DNA from 4 places in the Vibrio sp. TRT 29B02 genome. Region 4 is predicted to be linked to each of the others. Evidence: predicted binding sites of a transcription regulator. Region 4 holds the regulator's gene; each other region holds the start of a gene.
The links. Region 4 encodes PurR, which represses purine synthesis genes. Its sites were predicted from a motif close to TNANGNAAACGTTTNCNTNA; they were not measured.
Positions count from the first base shown of each region.

Region 1: a site for PurR is predicted at 1,713-1,732, ahead of ihfA (integration host factor subunit alpha). Genes of this name have one in related genera too.
Region 2: a site for PurR is predicted at 1,344-1,363, ahead of ACQEXT_RS02700 (inosine/guanosine kinase). Genes of this name have one in related genera too.
Region 3: a site for PurR is predicted at 1,911-1,930, ahead of purM (phosphoribosylformylglycinamidine cyclo-ligase). Genes of this name have one in related genera too.

Region 1 covers NZ_JBNJOJ010000003.1:103,507-106,691, reverse strand. The annotation lists gene ACQEXT_RS02985 (nucleotidyltransferase domain-containing protein) at 1-148, opposite strand, end outside; gene yeiP (elongation factor P-like protein YeiP) at 282-848, shown strand; gene ACQEXT_RS02975 (HI1450 family dsDNA-mimic protein) at 851-1,171, shown strand; gene ihfA (integration host factor subunit alpha) at 1,298-1,594, opposite strand; gene ACQEXT_RS02965 (hypothetical protein) at 2,105-3,185, opposite strand, start outside.
Region 2 covers NZ_JBNJOJ010000003.1:47,716-50,900, reverse strand. The annotation lists gene ACQEXT_RS02700 (inosine/guanosine kinase) at 1-1,268, opposite strand, end outside; gene ACQEXT_RS02695 (hypothetical protein) at 1,529-1,798, opposite strand; gene mnmA (tRNA 2-thiouridine(34) synthase MnmA) at 1,994-3,130, shown strand; gene hflD (high frequency lysogenization protein HflD) at 3,159-3,185, shown strand, end outside.
Region 3 covers NZ_JBNJOJ010000019.1:29,917-33,101, reverse strand. The annotation lists gene rluF (23S rRNA pseudouridine(2604) synthase RluF) at 26-1,051, shown strand; gene upp (uracil phosphoribosyltransferase) at 1,191-1,817, opposite strand; gene purM (phosphoribosylformylglycinamidine cyclo-ligase) at 1,994-3,034, shown strand; gene purN (phosphoribosylglycinamide formyltransferase) at 3,059-3,185, shown strand, end outside.
Region 4 covers NZ_JBNJOJ010000008.1:107,223-110,407, reverse strand. The annotation lists gene ACQEXT_RS07035 (TfoX/Sxy family DNA transformation protein) at 9-605, opposite strand; cyclic di-GMP riboswitch class I at 738-823, opposite strand; gene purR (HTH-type transcriptional repressor PurR) at 966-1,973, opposite strand; gene torD (molecular chaperone TorD) at 2,194-2,841, opposite strand; gene torR (two-component system response regulator TorR) at 3,080-3,185, shown strand, end outside.

The DNA.
Region 1 (3,185 bases), on a different contig from region 4:
TGGCGGTTTTACGTGCCACACTACCATACAAGTAGACGCTGTGAAGGTTATCCCCTAACCCACTGGTTAAAAAGCTCACCAAATCATCAATGGCGGGTTGATATTTAGGCTGAAAGGCTTGTTTTGGGTCAATAGTGGATAAATGCATTTGATTGATAACAAAATAATCGAACTCAATGCCTTAATGTTCGCTCACCACGATGGATGAATCAAGATATTCCTTCCTTAACAGGGTCAGTATATAATGCTGCCACTACCTAACATACTAAGGAATATTGTTCATGCCAAAGGCAAGTGAGCTTAAAAAAGGTTTTGCTATCGAATCTAATGGTAAAACATTGTTAATTAAAGACATCGAAGTAACCACTCCTGGTGGTCGTGGCGGCGCAAAAATCTACAAACTGCGCTGTACAGACCTAACAACAGGTGCTCGCGTTGACGAACGCTACAAATCAGATGACGTTCTAGAAACTGTCGACATGTTCAAACGTGCTTCTTCTTTCTCATATGTAGATGGTGATGAATACATCTTTATGGATAACGAAGACTACACTCAATACACATTCAAGAAAGAAGAGATTGAGGACGAGTTGCTATTTGTAACTGAAGAGATCCAAGGTCTACATATCATTCTTGTTAATGGCAATGCGGTTGGTCTGGAACTTCCAGCATCAGTAGAGCTCGTTATCGAAGAAACAGACCCGTCTATCAAAGGCGCATCAGCTTCTGCTCGTACTAAACCGGCTCGTTTTTCTACAGGTCTTACTGTTCAAGTACCAGAGTACATTGCAACGGGTGACCGCATCGTGATCAACACGACTGAACGCAAATACATGAGCCGCGCATAGTCATGGCTGAATTAATGTCTTACGACGACGCGATTGATACCGCTTACGACATATTCTTGGAAATGGCGCCTGACAATCTTGAGCCAGCTGATGTGATCCTGTTCACTGCGCAATTTGATGACCGTGGTGCTGCGGAGTTAGTTGAAACAGGTGATGACTGGGCAGAGCATGTTGGCTTTGACGTCGACAAAGAAGTTTATGCTGAAGTGCGTATTGGTCTCGTAAACGAAGAAGACGATGTGCTTGATGATGTTTTTGCACGACTTTTGATTAGTCGTGATCCTGAACACAAGTTTTGCCACGCTCTTTGGAAACGTGACTAGACTTAGCGCACAAACAAAAACACCCTAGCCTTGGCTGGGGTGTTTTGTTATTGAGACCTAGGAGCGTGGAATCACACGCTCAATGCCTAATCTATCAAGCAGGATAAACTGAAACTTATCAGAGGCTTAGTCATCAACCTTAATATTTTCAACGCGGGCTTTTAATTTCTGCCCTGGGCGGAAGGTTACTACGCGACGAGCACTGATGGGAATGTCTTCACCTGTCTTCGGGTTTCGACCTGGACGTTCATTCTTGTCACGCAGATCAAAATTACCAAATCCAGACAGTTTTACCTGCTCGCCACTTTCGAGTGCCTTACGAATTTCTTCGAAAAACGCCTCAACCGTTTCCTTGGCATCCCGTTTACTGTATCCAAGCTTTTCAAACAGGTTCTCAGCCAAATCGGCCTTTGTGAGCGCCATAAAACTTTCCTCAAAGCTGTGTTAAACATTGCCACCCAAAGGCAGCGCCAAAACTTTTAACCAAGCCAATCAACAACCTATCGGCTTTACCTTGGAAAGTGTATGCCAAGCTTATGATTTACGCCAACTTTTTTCTTCAATGAGCAGAGTTTAACCACTTAAAACAACAACATAGATGCTATTTACAACAGTATTATCTATGATTTATGAGTAAATACCCCTTAAATATCAGAAGATTAAGCCATTACTGACACTTAACTCAGTAATAAAAGCTTAAATCCACTAACTTTTACAATTAAGCTGTTGATGTAGAAAGAGAAACAAAATACCCCTATTGGGTATGGGTTTTAACAAAGCACGAAGTAATACGGCATGCTCGGGAGGTACCTACTTCGCCATTTTGAGAACAGTGATTGTGTAACACAACAACCAATTTCTAGCGGCGAAGTAGGGAGTCATTTAATGATGATAACGGGTAGGTAGTTAGACAAATCAAATGAAAGTCGTTAGTTACACTTCCTTCACGCATAATGCCGTTACGTTAGTATAATCATTACCATCTTGTTCGAAATTACCTCTATGACCGAAATATTTCAAAAGATGCACACCTGGTTTTCCTGTGTCGTCTAGTAGCCAATGTCTAGCTATTTGCGGCCAGCCATAGTCGAGATAGGGACCATGAGGTTGTGTGACTCCAGAATTAATTTGTTTTTCAAACGCATAATGTTCCGACCAATATGGCAAACGATAGCCTTGCCCTAGGCTAGCACAATAAGAAACTGCGCTGTCGAACTTAAACAGAGGAAGAAAGGCATTAATGATTCCAGCAGCATAGGCGCCTGCGGCCTGAGTAGATATATAATCGCCTACGTCTTTTCGACCGACAGGGGGACAACGAAACATCAAAGATTTCCCGGTATCGGGTATGGATATTGTAATTGTTTCAACGCCACAGCCAACTTTCTCGCCTAAATTCAATAGGTCTTTAACCTCTATATCAATGGATTTAGTGAAACCCGCATATTCGGCAGTGATGGTTGCTTTGCCAGCCCCCGTACTTCGTAGGGTCTTACTTAAAACTCCCGCAATTCCAGGTGTGAAAATGATGACACTACTGTCGCTTGTCGTCCAATTTGCCTTTTCAGTGACATCAATAATTGAACCATTATTCATGATAGCTTTGAGATAGATTTTGCGCGATGCCCACTCAAGTTTAGGAGCATGTGATAAAACGACAGGATTTGCGTAAGACACTAATTTTGTATCAGAAATATACACAGGTTCGATATTAACCACTAATTCATTAGAGGAGAGGGTCTCATACTGTGCGCGAATCGTCGCTCTTGTGATTTTGCTTGCTGAGAAGAAACCATTAGTCCCTTGCCCAAAACTAATAGCAGAGGGATCCGAAAATTTCCATGTAACAGATTTAGGATCTAACAGATAAGAATTTCCATTTGTATCGATTACTTTTACGGTAGGATCAAATGAACTGCCTATCGATAATTGTTTATTATCAAGTTCAATAGAAAGACTAGACCATCTTATGCCTTTTTCATTATCGACTTCTGCAAATAGCTTTTCTTCACTT
Region 2 (3,185 bases), on a different contig from region 4:
CGCTCAGGTAAACCACGAGACAAACGTGGTGAATGCTGAACTAAAACTTCATAACTCGCTCGGTTAGAATACTTACAAACTTGCGAGAAAGAGGAGTAAGTCAAATATGAGTACGCATGTTTACTTGAGTTAGGCACGTTTTCTTTGTGGTACTTATTTGCCGCCATATCATGCAATAACGCCGATAGTGCTGCATCCCCCGCTCCGTTGGTATTTTTGATTTTTTCCGGACCACCCATATATGGCGAAATATGAGAGTAAACTCTAATTGGATTCTCACACAAGTCTTTTGAAGCTGGTCGGCTAAATTCATAACGGTTGAATTCTGCAATACTACCAGGAAGAAGAGGCAAAGACGTTTCACGTTTAGCTGAATCCTCAGTGTAGCCAGCCATAAATAGACCAACAGGACCCGCAGTACATAATACTAAATCAACCCATTCCAGAGTTTTATCTGACGCCGCTAGAGGATCAGACTCACCCGTTAACGCTTCTGCTTCATCTTCATTCATTGCAACGACACTAACGTGATCACGTAAGAAATCCTGCCAGAATTGAGGATCGTCTTGAATCACAAACTTAGTTCCAAGTGTCAGTACGACCGGCACTTCATATTTCTTAGCATATTCAATCGCTCTCATCGTCGCTTCAGGCATCGGATCGCCCTCTTTACAACGAACCAAGTAAGCCGTTAGTACTAAAGCCGATGCGTTCTTGAATATTTTCTCAGGAATATTGTCAGGGTGAAGCTGGTTCATTTGCCCTTCACTGATTGCAAATGTGCGTTCACCATCTTCGGTAATAAGAGCAAAACAGCGGCCAATTGCACCATCAACACCTTGCAGATAATTGAGATCCATTCGGCTAGAGGTATTACATAGGTAGCGGTAGCCATAACTACCAATTTTAATATCTTGGCTCATTACACCCAGAAGTGTCGAACGATCATCCGCTAATACTGAGTAATTATGAAGCGTATTACCGATGGTACCACCAGCGTATTCATTGGTGATAAGTTGGCTTTCTTTCAACTCGTTATATAACGCTTCAGCTGTCTCATCATCAATAACCAGTGAGTGTCCCTTACTCAGCTTATATTTATCAATCAACTCGCTGTTTACTTTCGCTTCAATATCTACCAAGGTTTGATCGATACCAATAATGTGCGTACGCGACATTTTTTTGCTTTCTTGTGATTGAGTCACAAGCGGATCGCGAGCGTGAACAGGAAAGTAATGCTTCGATTTGCGTTGACCAGGAAATTTCATATTGATGATTCTGAATAAGGGATGAAAGGATGCCGGATTCTACCTCGCCCTTTTTAGCGCGGCAACTAGAGGAATTATAGCAAACGTTTGCAATCGTAATTAAATCTGAGGCGATTTAGTATGTATTAAATAAGAAGGGATTTTCATTAACAAAGTGGCTGATTGTTGCTACTTCGAGCACATTCGCTCTCCGTTCCCAAACAGAATGTCAGATCTCACATTCAATGTCACTGAGACCTGATCAAATGTGATATGACGGATTACTCGCCTTCCATAAAGCTAAGATCCGGTAAACTTGCTAGATTTTCAGAGTAACGCTTTAGGTTGAACTCACCGTCGTTTTTCATGACATCATAAATCTCAATAGCCACGGCACAAGCCATCATGGCAATGGCGTCTTCACGGGAGGTGCCTGTCATCATCAAACGCATCAAAGTCTCTTTGACTTTAATTGGGTTTCCATCCTCTAGCTGATTTTCAATCACCTCAATCAATTGTTGCTCTTCGATGATTTGGTTCTGGTCGCTCATTTCAGTTGCTCTGTGTAACTTGAATTTCTGCAACTATGCCATATATAGATTCTCTATACTCAATTATTCTCAGGTTTCTGTCAGTGATTGAGGGGAAATTGACCAAAATCGAAGTGTGAGTTCGATCTCGGATCTGTCCCCTTGCTATGCTTTCTGATAAAATCTGCCTCCAGTTTATTTAAGTGGTGTTTAGTAATGTCTGACAACTGTACTGATAACAGTCAAAAGAAAGTCATCGTTGGCATGTCCGGCGGTGTGGATTCATCCGTTTCTGCTTATCTTCTTAAGCAACAGGGCTATCAAGTTGAAGGCCTATTCATGAAAAACTGGGAAGAGGATGACAATGAAGAGTACTGTACAGCAGCTGAAGACCTTGCAGACGCGCAAGCAGTGTGCGACAAACTAGGCATCCACCTACACACCATTAACTTTGCAGCGGAATACTGGGACAACGTGTTTGAGTATTTCCTAGCTGAATACAAAGCAGGCCGCACGCCAAACCCAGATATCTTGTGTAATAAAGAGATCAAATTCAAAGCATTCCTCGAATTTGCTGATGAAGTTCTTGATGCTGATTACATCGCTATGGGTCATTACGTTCGCCGTACGTTCCCGACGGCTGAAGAGCTTGCAGCAGGTGAAAAACCTAAAATGCTGCGCGGCCTAGACAGCAACAAAGATCAAAGTTACTTCCTCTATACGCTAAGCAGCGATCAAGTGGCACGCAGCCTATTCCCTGTTGGTGAGTTAGAAAAGCCTGAAGTTCGCCGTATTGCAGAAGAACAAGATCTGATCACCGCGAAGAAAAAAGATTCCACGGGTATCTGCTTTATTGGTGAACGTAAGTTTACCGATTTCCTAGGTCGTTACTTACCTGCTCAACCAGGCGATATAGAAACACCTGAAGGTAAAGTGATTGGCAAGCACAATGGCCTGATGTATCACACTCTTGGCCAGCGTAAAGGTCTGCACATTGGTGGTCAGAAAGGCGGCGGCGGTAATGAAGACCCATGGTTCGTTGGCGAAAAAGATCTCAAACGCAACGTTCTTATCGCGGTGCAGGGTAAAGATCACCCAATGTTGAAGTCTCAAGGACTTATCGCTTCCCAATTGCACTGGGTTGATCGTGAAGCGATTAAAGAACCGTTACAATGCACTGTGAAAACTCGCTACCGTCAAACAGATATCCCATGTACTATCATCCCTATTGATGATGAGAACATCAAAGTCATCTTCGACGAGCCGCAAATTGCGGTGACACCGGGACAATCTGCTGTTTTCTATCAAGGTGAAGTCTGCTTAGGTGGCGGCATCATCGAAGAGCGAATTTAATTTATCTTAATCATTGGAGTAGAATTACGTGGCTAACACACTTTATGACCGCACT
Region 3 (3,185 bases), on a different contig from region 4:
CGTTGTGAAACGTTAGGAGAACAACATGACACAAGATACTGGCAAACGCCTGAATAAATTCATCAGTGAGACTGGATTCTGTTCACGAAGAGAAGCAGACCGACTGATTGAGCAGGGCCGCGTAACAATTAATGGCCTCGTGCCTGAGATGGGAACTAAGGTTCAATCAGGTGACGACGTTCGTGTTGATGACAAACCGATTTCAGCCACAGTCGACAAACCGATTTATATCGCTCTGAATAAGCCAACGGGTATTACTTGCACCACCGAACGTGATATACCAGGCAACATTGTCGACTTTGTCGGCCATAAAAAACGTATCTTCCCAATTGGTCGTCTCGACAAGCCTTCTGACGGCCTTATCTTCCTGACCAATGATGGTGACATCGTTAACAAGATCCTCCGTGCTGGTAACAACCACGAGAAGGAGTATGTTGTTCGTGTCGATAAGCCCATCAGTGATGACTTCATTAACAAGATGTCTTCCGGCGTCAACATTCTTGATACCGTAACCTTACCTTGTAAAGTTGTAAGAGAGACTAAATACTCATTCCGTATCGTGTTAACTCAGGGTCTCAACCGTCAAATACGTCGTATGTGTGAAGCACTCGGCTACGAAGTGTTTAAACTTCGCCGCGTCCGCATCATGAACATTTCGCTTGATGGTATTCCAAATGGACAATGGCGCTACCTAACCGACGCAGAAGTCTCTGAAATTCTTGCTATGTGTGAAGATTCAAGTGGCACAGAAGAAGCATCTAAGATGGACGCGAAAGGTAAACGCATTCGTCGAGCAACTGACGCGAAACTATTTGACAGCCGTGAAGAGAACCAAGAATCGAAAGCACGTCGCAACCAAAAGCAACGTACCTTTAAAGGTCGCAACGCCGAAGAGTTCCGCCATGCTCCAAACTCTAAGAAAGGTCGCAATAGTGACCAACAAGCAGAATCGAAAGGCAAGCCTGCTAAAAAGACTTTCTACAAACCTACTTCAGAAAAAGCGCAGCGCCCAGCTAAGTCACAAGGCGGCACGTTGAGTTTGAAGAAGTAAGACTTGAGACGATTAGCTAACGAGTAGAATTGCTCACGCAGACACGCTCGTTATCCATAGGGCTCTGCCCTGAATTCTCTAGATTACGACAAAAAAAGAGAGCCTTATGGCTCTCTTTCGCAATCATTACAATCTTCGCTTATTGTGTACCGAAGATCTTGTCACCCGCATCACCAAGACCTGGGACGATGTAGCCTTTGTCATTTAGCTTCTCATCGATTGCCGCAGTGTATAGCTCTACGTCTGGGTGTGCTTTTTCTAAAGCTTCAATACCTTCAGGAGCAGCGACAAGAACAAGAACCTTGATAGCTTTACAACCTTTCTCTTTTAGTAGGTCAATAGTTGCGATCATAGAACCACCAGTTGCTAGCATTGGGTCAACAACAAGAGCGATACGCTCATCCATGTTGGACGCTAGCTTGTTAAAGTACGGTACTGGCTCTAGCGTCTCTTCATCACGGTAGATACCAACAACACTGATACGTGCACTTGGCATATGCTCAAGAACGCCATCCATCATGCCTAGACCTGCACGTAGGATTGGCACTACTGTTACTTTTTTACCTTTGATTTGGTCCACTTCAACTGGACCGTTCCAACCTTCAATGGTTACTTTTTCCGTTTCAAAATCCGCTGTCGCTTCATAAGTTAATAGGCTGCCAACTTCTGTCGCTAGCTCACGAAAGCGCTTAGTGCTGATATCACCTTCTCTCATTAGACCAAGTTTGTGCTTCACAAGAGGGTGTTTTACTTCAACAACTTTCATTTCCATCTCCGGATATCAGGTAAAATTTAAACAAACCTCAGGATTATAAACGATTTCGTTCTCAATTTCTTGTCATAGCGCAAAAGAAAAAACTTGCGCAAACGTTTGCTATATAGGTTTATCCACTGTTAGAATAGCGCCGTTTTCATATCCAACTTAAAACCGAGGACTTCCCTGTGAGTGCTGATAACACATCTCTTAGCTATAAAGACGCTGGCGTAGATATCGATGCAGGCAACGCGCTTGTTGACCGTATTAAAGGTGCTGTAAAACGTACACGTCGCCCAGAAGTAATGGGTGGAATTGGTGGTTTTGGCGCATTGTGTGAACTACCAACTAAATATAAGCAACCAGTTCTAGTATCTGGTACAGATGGTGTGGGTACAAAACTGCGCCTTGCTTTGGATATGAAAAAGCATGACACAATCGGCATCGACCTTGTTGCTATGTGTGTGAACGACCTTATCGTTCAAGGTGCTGAGCCACTATTTTTCCTAGACTACTATGCAACAGGTAAGCTTGACGTCGACACTGCGGCTGACGTTGTCTCAGGTATTGCAGATGGCTGTGTTCAAGCGGGCTGTGCTCTTATTGGTGGCGAAACCGCTGAAATGCCAGGCATGTACGAAGGTGAAGACTACGACGTTGCAGGTTTCTGTGTTGGCGTTGTAGAAAAAGAAGACGTCATTGATGGCACTAAAGTCGCCGCTGGTGATGCCCTTATTGCCGTTGGTTCAAGTGGCCCTCACTCAAACGGTTACTCACTAATCCGTAAGATCCTTGAAGTATCTGGCGCAGACAAAAATGAAGAGCTAGCTGGACGCACAATCGGTGAACACCTATTAGAGCCGACCAAGATTTACATCAAATCAGCACTAAAAATGATTGAGAAACACGACATCCATGCGATTTCTCACATTACAGGTGGTGGTTTCTGGGAAAACATTCCTCGCGTACTACCAGAAGGTACTAAAGCCGTTGTTGATGGTAGCAGTTGGGAATGGCCTGTTATTTTTAAATGGCTACAAGAAAAAGGCAACGTAACCACTCACGAAATGTACCGCACATTTAACTGTGGCGTGGGCCTTATTGTTGCTCTACCTCAAGATCAAGCAAGCGCAGCTGTTGAACTGCTAAAAGCTGAAGGCGAAAACGCTTGGATCATAGGTGAGATTGCCAACGCAGCATCAGGCGAAGAGCAAGTAGAAATTAACTAGTATTCAAGTAGAGTTCAATCAAGTATGAAAAGTATCGTTGTTTTAGTATCAGGAAACGGTTCGAACTTACAAGCAATCATTGACGCTTGTAATACCAGTATTACTGGTGGCCGTGTCACAGCCGTGTTTTCAAACAAGGCCGATGCGTACG
Region 4 (3,185 bases):
CTTATCTGTTAGTGATGGCTAAGCTCGTTGAGCAGCTCTTGGCGTCGATTTTGAGGAATGACGGACCAGTGAGTGCCATTGATCGCACCTTCTAATGCCCAAAGTAGCTCGATGTTAACGTCAGAAGAGTGAGTAGACTGAATGGCTTTGAATGCGTTAACTGAGCCGGTTTCTTCAAGGTTTTCGACACTTTCGATACCTGCTTTATTGAGCATACGCTCAGTAGCTAATCGTAAGTTCGGTAAATCTTTGAGGCGACTTGGTTTCGCTTGCGATTGAGTTTTCTTCTCGTTGTTTGCCGCATCAAGTGCAAGCTTGGCGAGTTCTAAGGTTTTATTGGTATCTGAACTCCAGTCATGACACAAGGCGTAGTATTTCGTTACAACGGGAAATCCGCGTTTTTTATAAACGTAAGGCTCGAGTCCTTGAGATTTAAATTGTTTAGCCAGTTCTGCGTCTGCACGAACGTGAAGTTTATCGTTGACCACGAGTGCGAACATCGTGTCATCAGCAAAAATGCCAAAGCCACCAAACATTGAACGAGACTTGATGTAGCCAAGTTGCTCAAATAATCGCATTGAGTCTTTTAGTATTGGTTTATCCATGCTGTTTATTCTCGGTGTATAGTTATACGCCACCAGTTCAGGTCCGAGAGATTAGCAAAATAATGCAGGTACTTTGTAAGTAAGGCGTCATACAACCGTTAGTAATTCGTGTATGACAAGTGCATATTTACCATCGGCAACCCCGCTACCAGACATATCATGTTTAAGGCCGGAGGCTTTGCGTCCCACCCTTTCGGAGTGGTTTGCCCTGTTCGTGGCATTGTTCGAACATTTAGAGCATAAATAAAATATGCGTAGGACATCACGCCGAAATGGAATAAGTGTGATCTTGGTTCAGTAAAAAGAGGTGAATTATCCGCTTAGCCAATAATGTGCTACCGGCTAAGCGAACGATTTGAACTATTTGTTCAAATCAAGGACGGTATTTCGTTCAACAATCTCAGGGTGCATTTCAAAAATACGCTTCTCATGCTCTTTATCTTTGATCCGCTCAAGCAAGATTTCGAATGCGTTTTTACCAACACGACGTTTTGGTTGGTGGACAGTTGTTAATGGTGGAGAGAAGTACTCAGCCAGCTCAATATTGTCATAGCCGATGACTGACATATCTTCAGGAATTCGAATGCCTTTTTGCTGTAGACGGCTCATCAAACCCAATGCCATTGTGTCGTTGAAACAAAACACAGCACTTGGCTTGTTATCCATCGCTGCAATTTTGTCTGCGGCGAGTACGGCGGTATCACACTCGAAGTTGCCTTCAAGAATCCAATCTTCATTCACCGAAAGTTCTGCTTCACTCATCGCGCGTTTGAAACCACGAATACGCTCCTGACAGGCGGCTTTTTCAAAGTGACCACTTAGACAGGCAATATCTTTATGACCACGTTCGATCAGATATTTTGTTGCTAGGTAGCCGCCTTCTTCTGAGTTATCAATGATCTTGTCCGCTTGCGAGCTTTCAGGACCCCAGTCCATAACGACTTTAGGGATATCTTTATGGCGATCGAGCATTTCGCTCAGCTCTTCAGTAAGGTCTGAACACATGACTAAGATGCCGTCTACGCGCTTCTCTGCCAACATGCGGATGTAGTCGCGTTGTTTCTCGTAGATGCCACCAGTATTACACAAGATAAGCGTGTAGCCCTGACGGTAGCAGTAGCTTTCTACGCCATCAATCACTTCTGAAAAGAATAGGTTTGTTGATTGGGTGACCAACATACCGATTGTACGAGTCGTGTTACATTTCAAGCTACGCGCAACAGCACTTGGCGCATAGTTTAACTCGTTCACCGCTTCCATTACTTTTTCTTGAGTAGCTTCAGCAACAAAGCGTGTTTTATTAATTACGTGAGACACAGTGGTTGTTGAAACACCGGCTAGGCGAGCAACATCTTTAATAGTGGCCATAAGGTTTTGTCCTGTCGATGACTGCCAAGCAAATATATTCAAGTGTAGAATAAAATAGTCTGGCAGAAAGTATCAGAAACACAAAAACCGCCCTTATTTAGCGGTTTGTATTTGAATCGTTCATTTTTATCGTTTGCGGTCACGATTCTAGACCGCAAACTCTCAGAGAGCAAACAAAAAACGTCAAAGTTGTAGGTTTGAGCTCACAATGTGCGTTTTTTTACTCGCCTGCAAGATAGCTGCAATCTAGCTCTAAGAAAGCGCTAGTAAGGCTGGCGATTGCAGAGTAAAAGCCGAAGTCATCGAGTGTCTGACACTTGGCTGAAAATTTCGGAACCCAACTCAATAGGTGTTGCTGAATAAACGCTTCTTGCTCTTTTAACGCATCTTCTAAATGACGTTCTTGTTCCAACTCATTTGAGCGAATAATAAGATTGCCAAGAAAGTCGAGTTCGATTGCAAGATGGTCGGCTGGCTCGTTTAGATCTTTTTCAACTGCAACCCCATGTTTCGCCATGAGCTCTTCCATCTCTTTAGCTGGCGTGTCGTTGAGTAATCCCGATTGACCAATGTACATAGAGGCATAAGGAAGGGCAGAGTCTCTATCTGACTTTAAAAATAGATCACAGAAATCTGCGGCGAGTTCCAATTGAGCATCTTCACGATCCATCAAGCGATTGAGCGCATCAGTGACACGGTCAATTGCAGGTTTTAAAGCGGCATTTTCACCCAAACCAGTCAAAAACGCGCGGATTTCAGCGGAATGATACTGCGCGATATTTTCCTCAGTAAGCTCATTGGCAAACAGGCTTGATAGCCACCAGTAAATCTCGGCACGTTTCTCATTAAATGCTTTAATTTCTTGCATTAGGTTCAACTCCTAAAATAACTATCTACTAGTTTAACCAATAGAAATGAATAGGGATAACGGCTTGTGTGATAAGTTACCATCAATTATGAATGAATGTTAATGAGTGGGTGACTTTTGTCTTGAATCAAGAAAAAATCATCTTTCTTAGTTTTAAAGTGATAATTACTAGAAATGTTACTATTTATGAATAGAATACAATTTTAGAGCAATTCCCAATGTAAATTAAGTGGTGTAGATGAGCTATCATGTACTAGTTGTAGAAGATGACGCAGTCACGCGTAGCAAACTCGTTGGTTACTTTAAGAACGAAGGTTATAACGTGAGTGAGGCTGAAAGCGGCG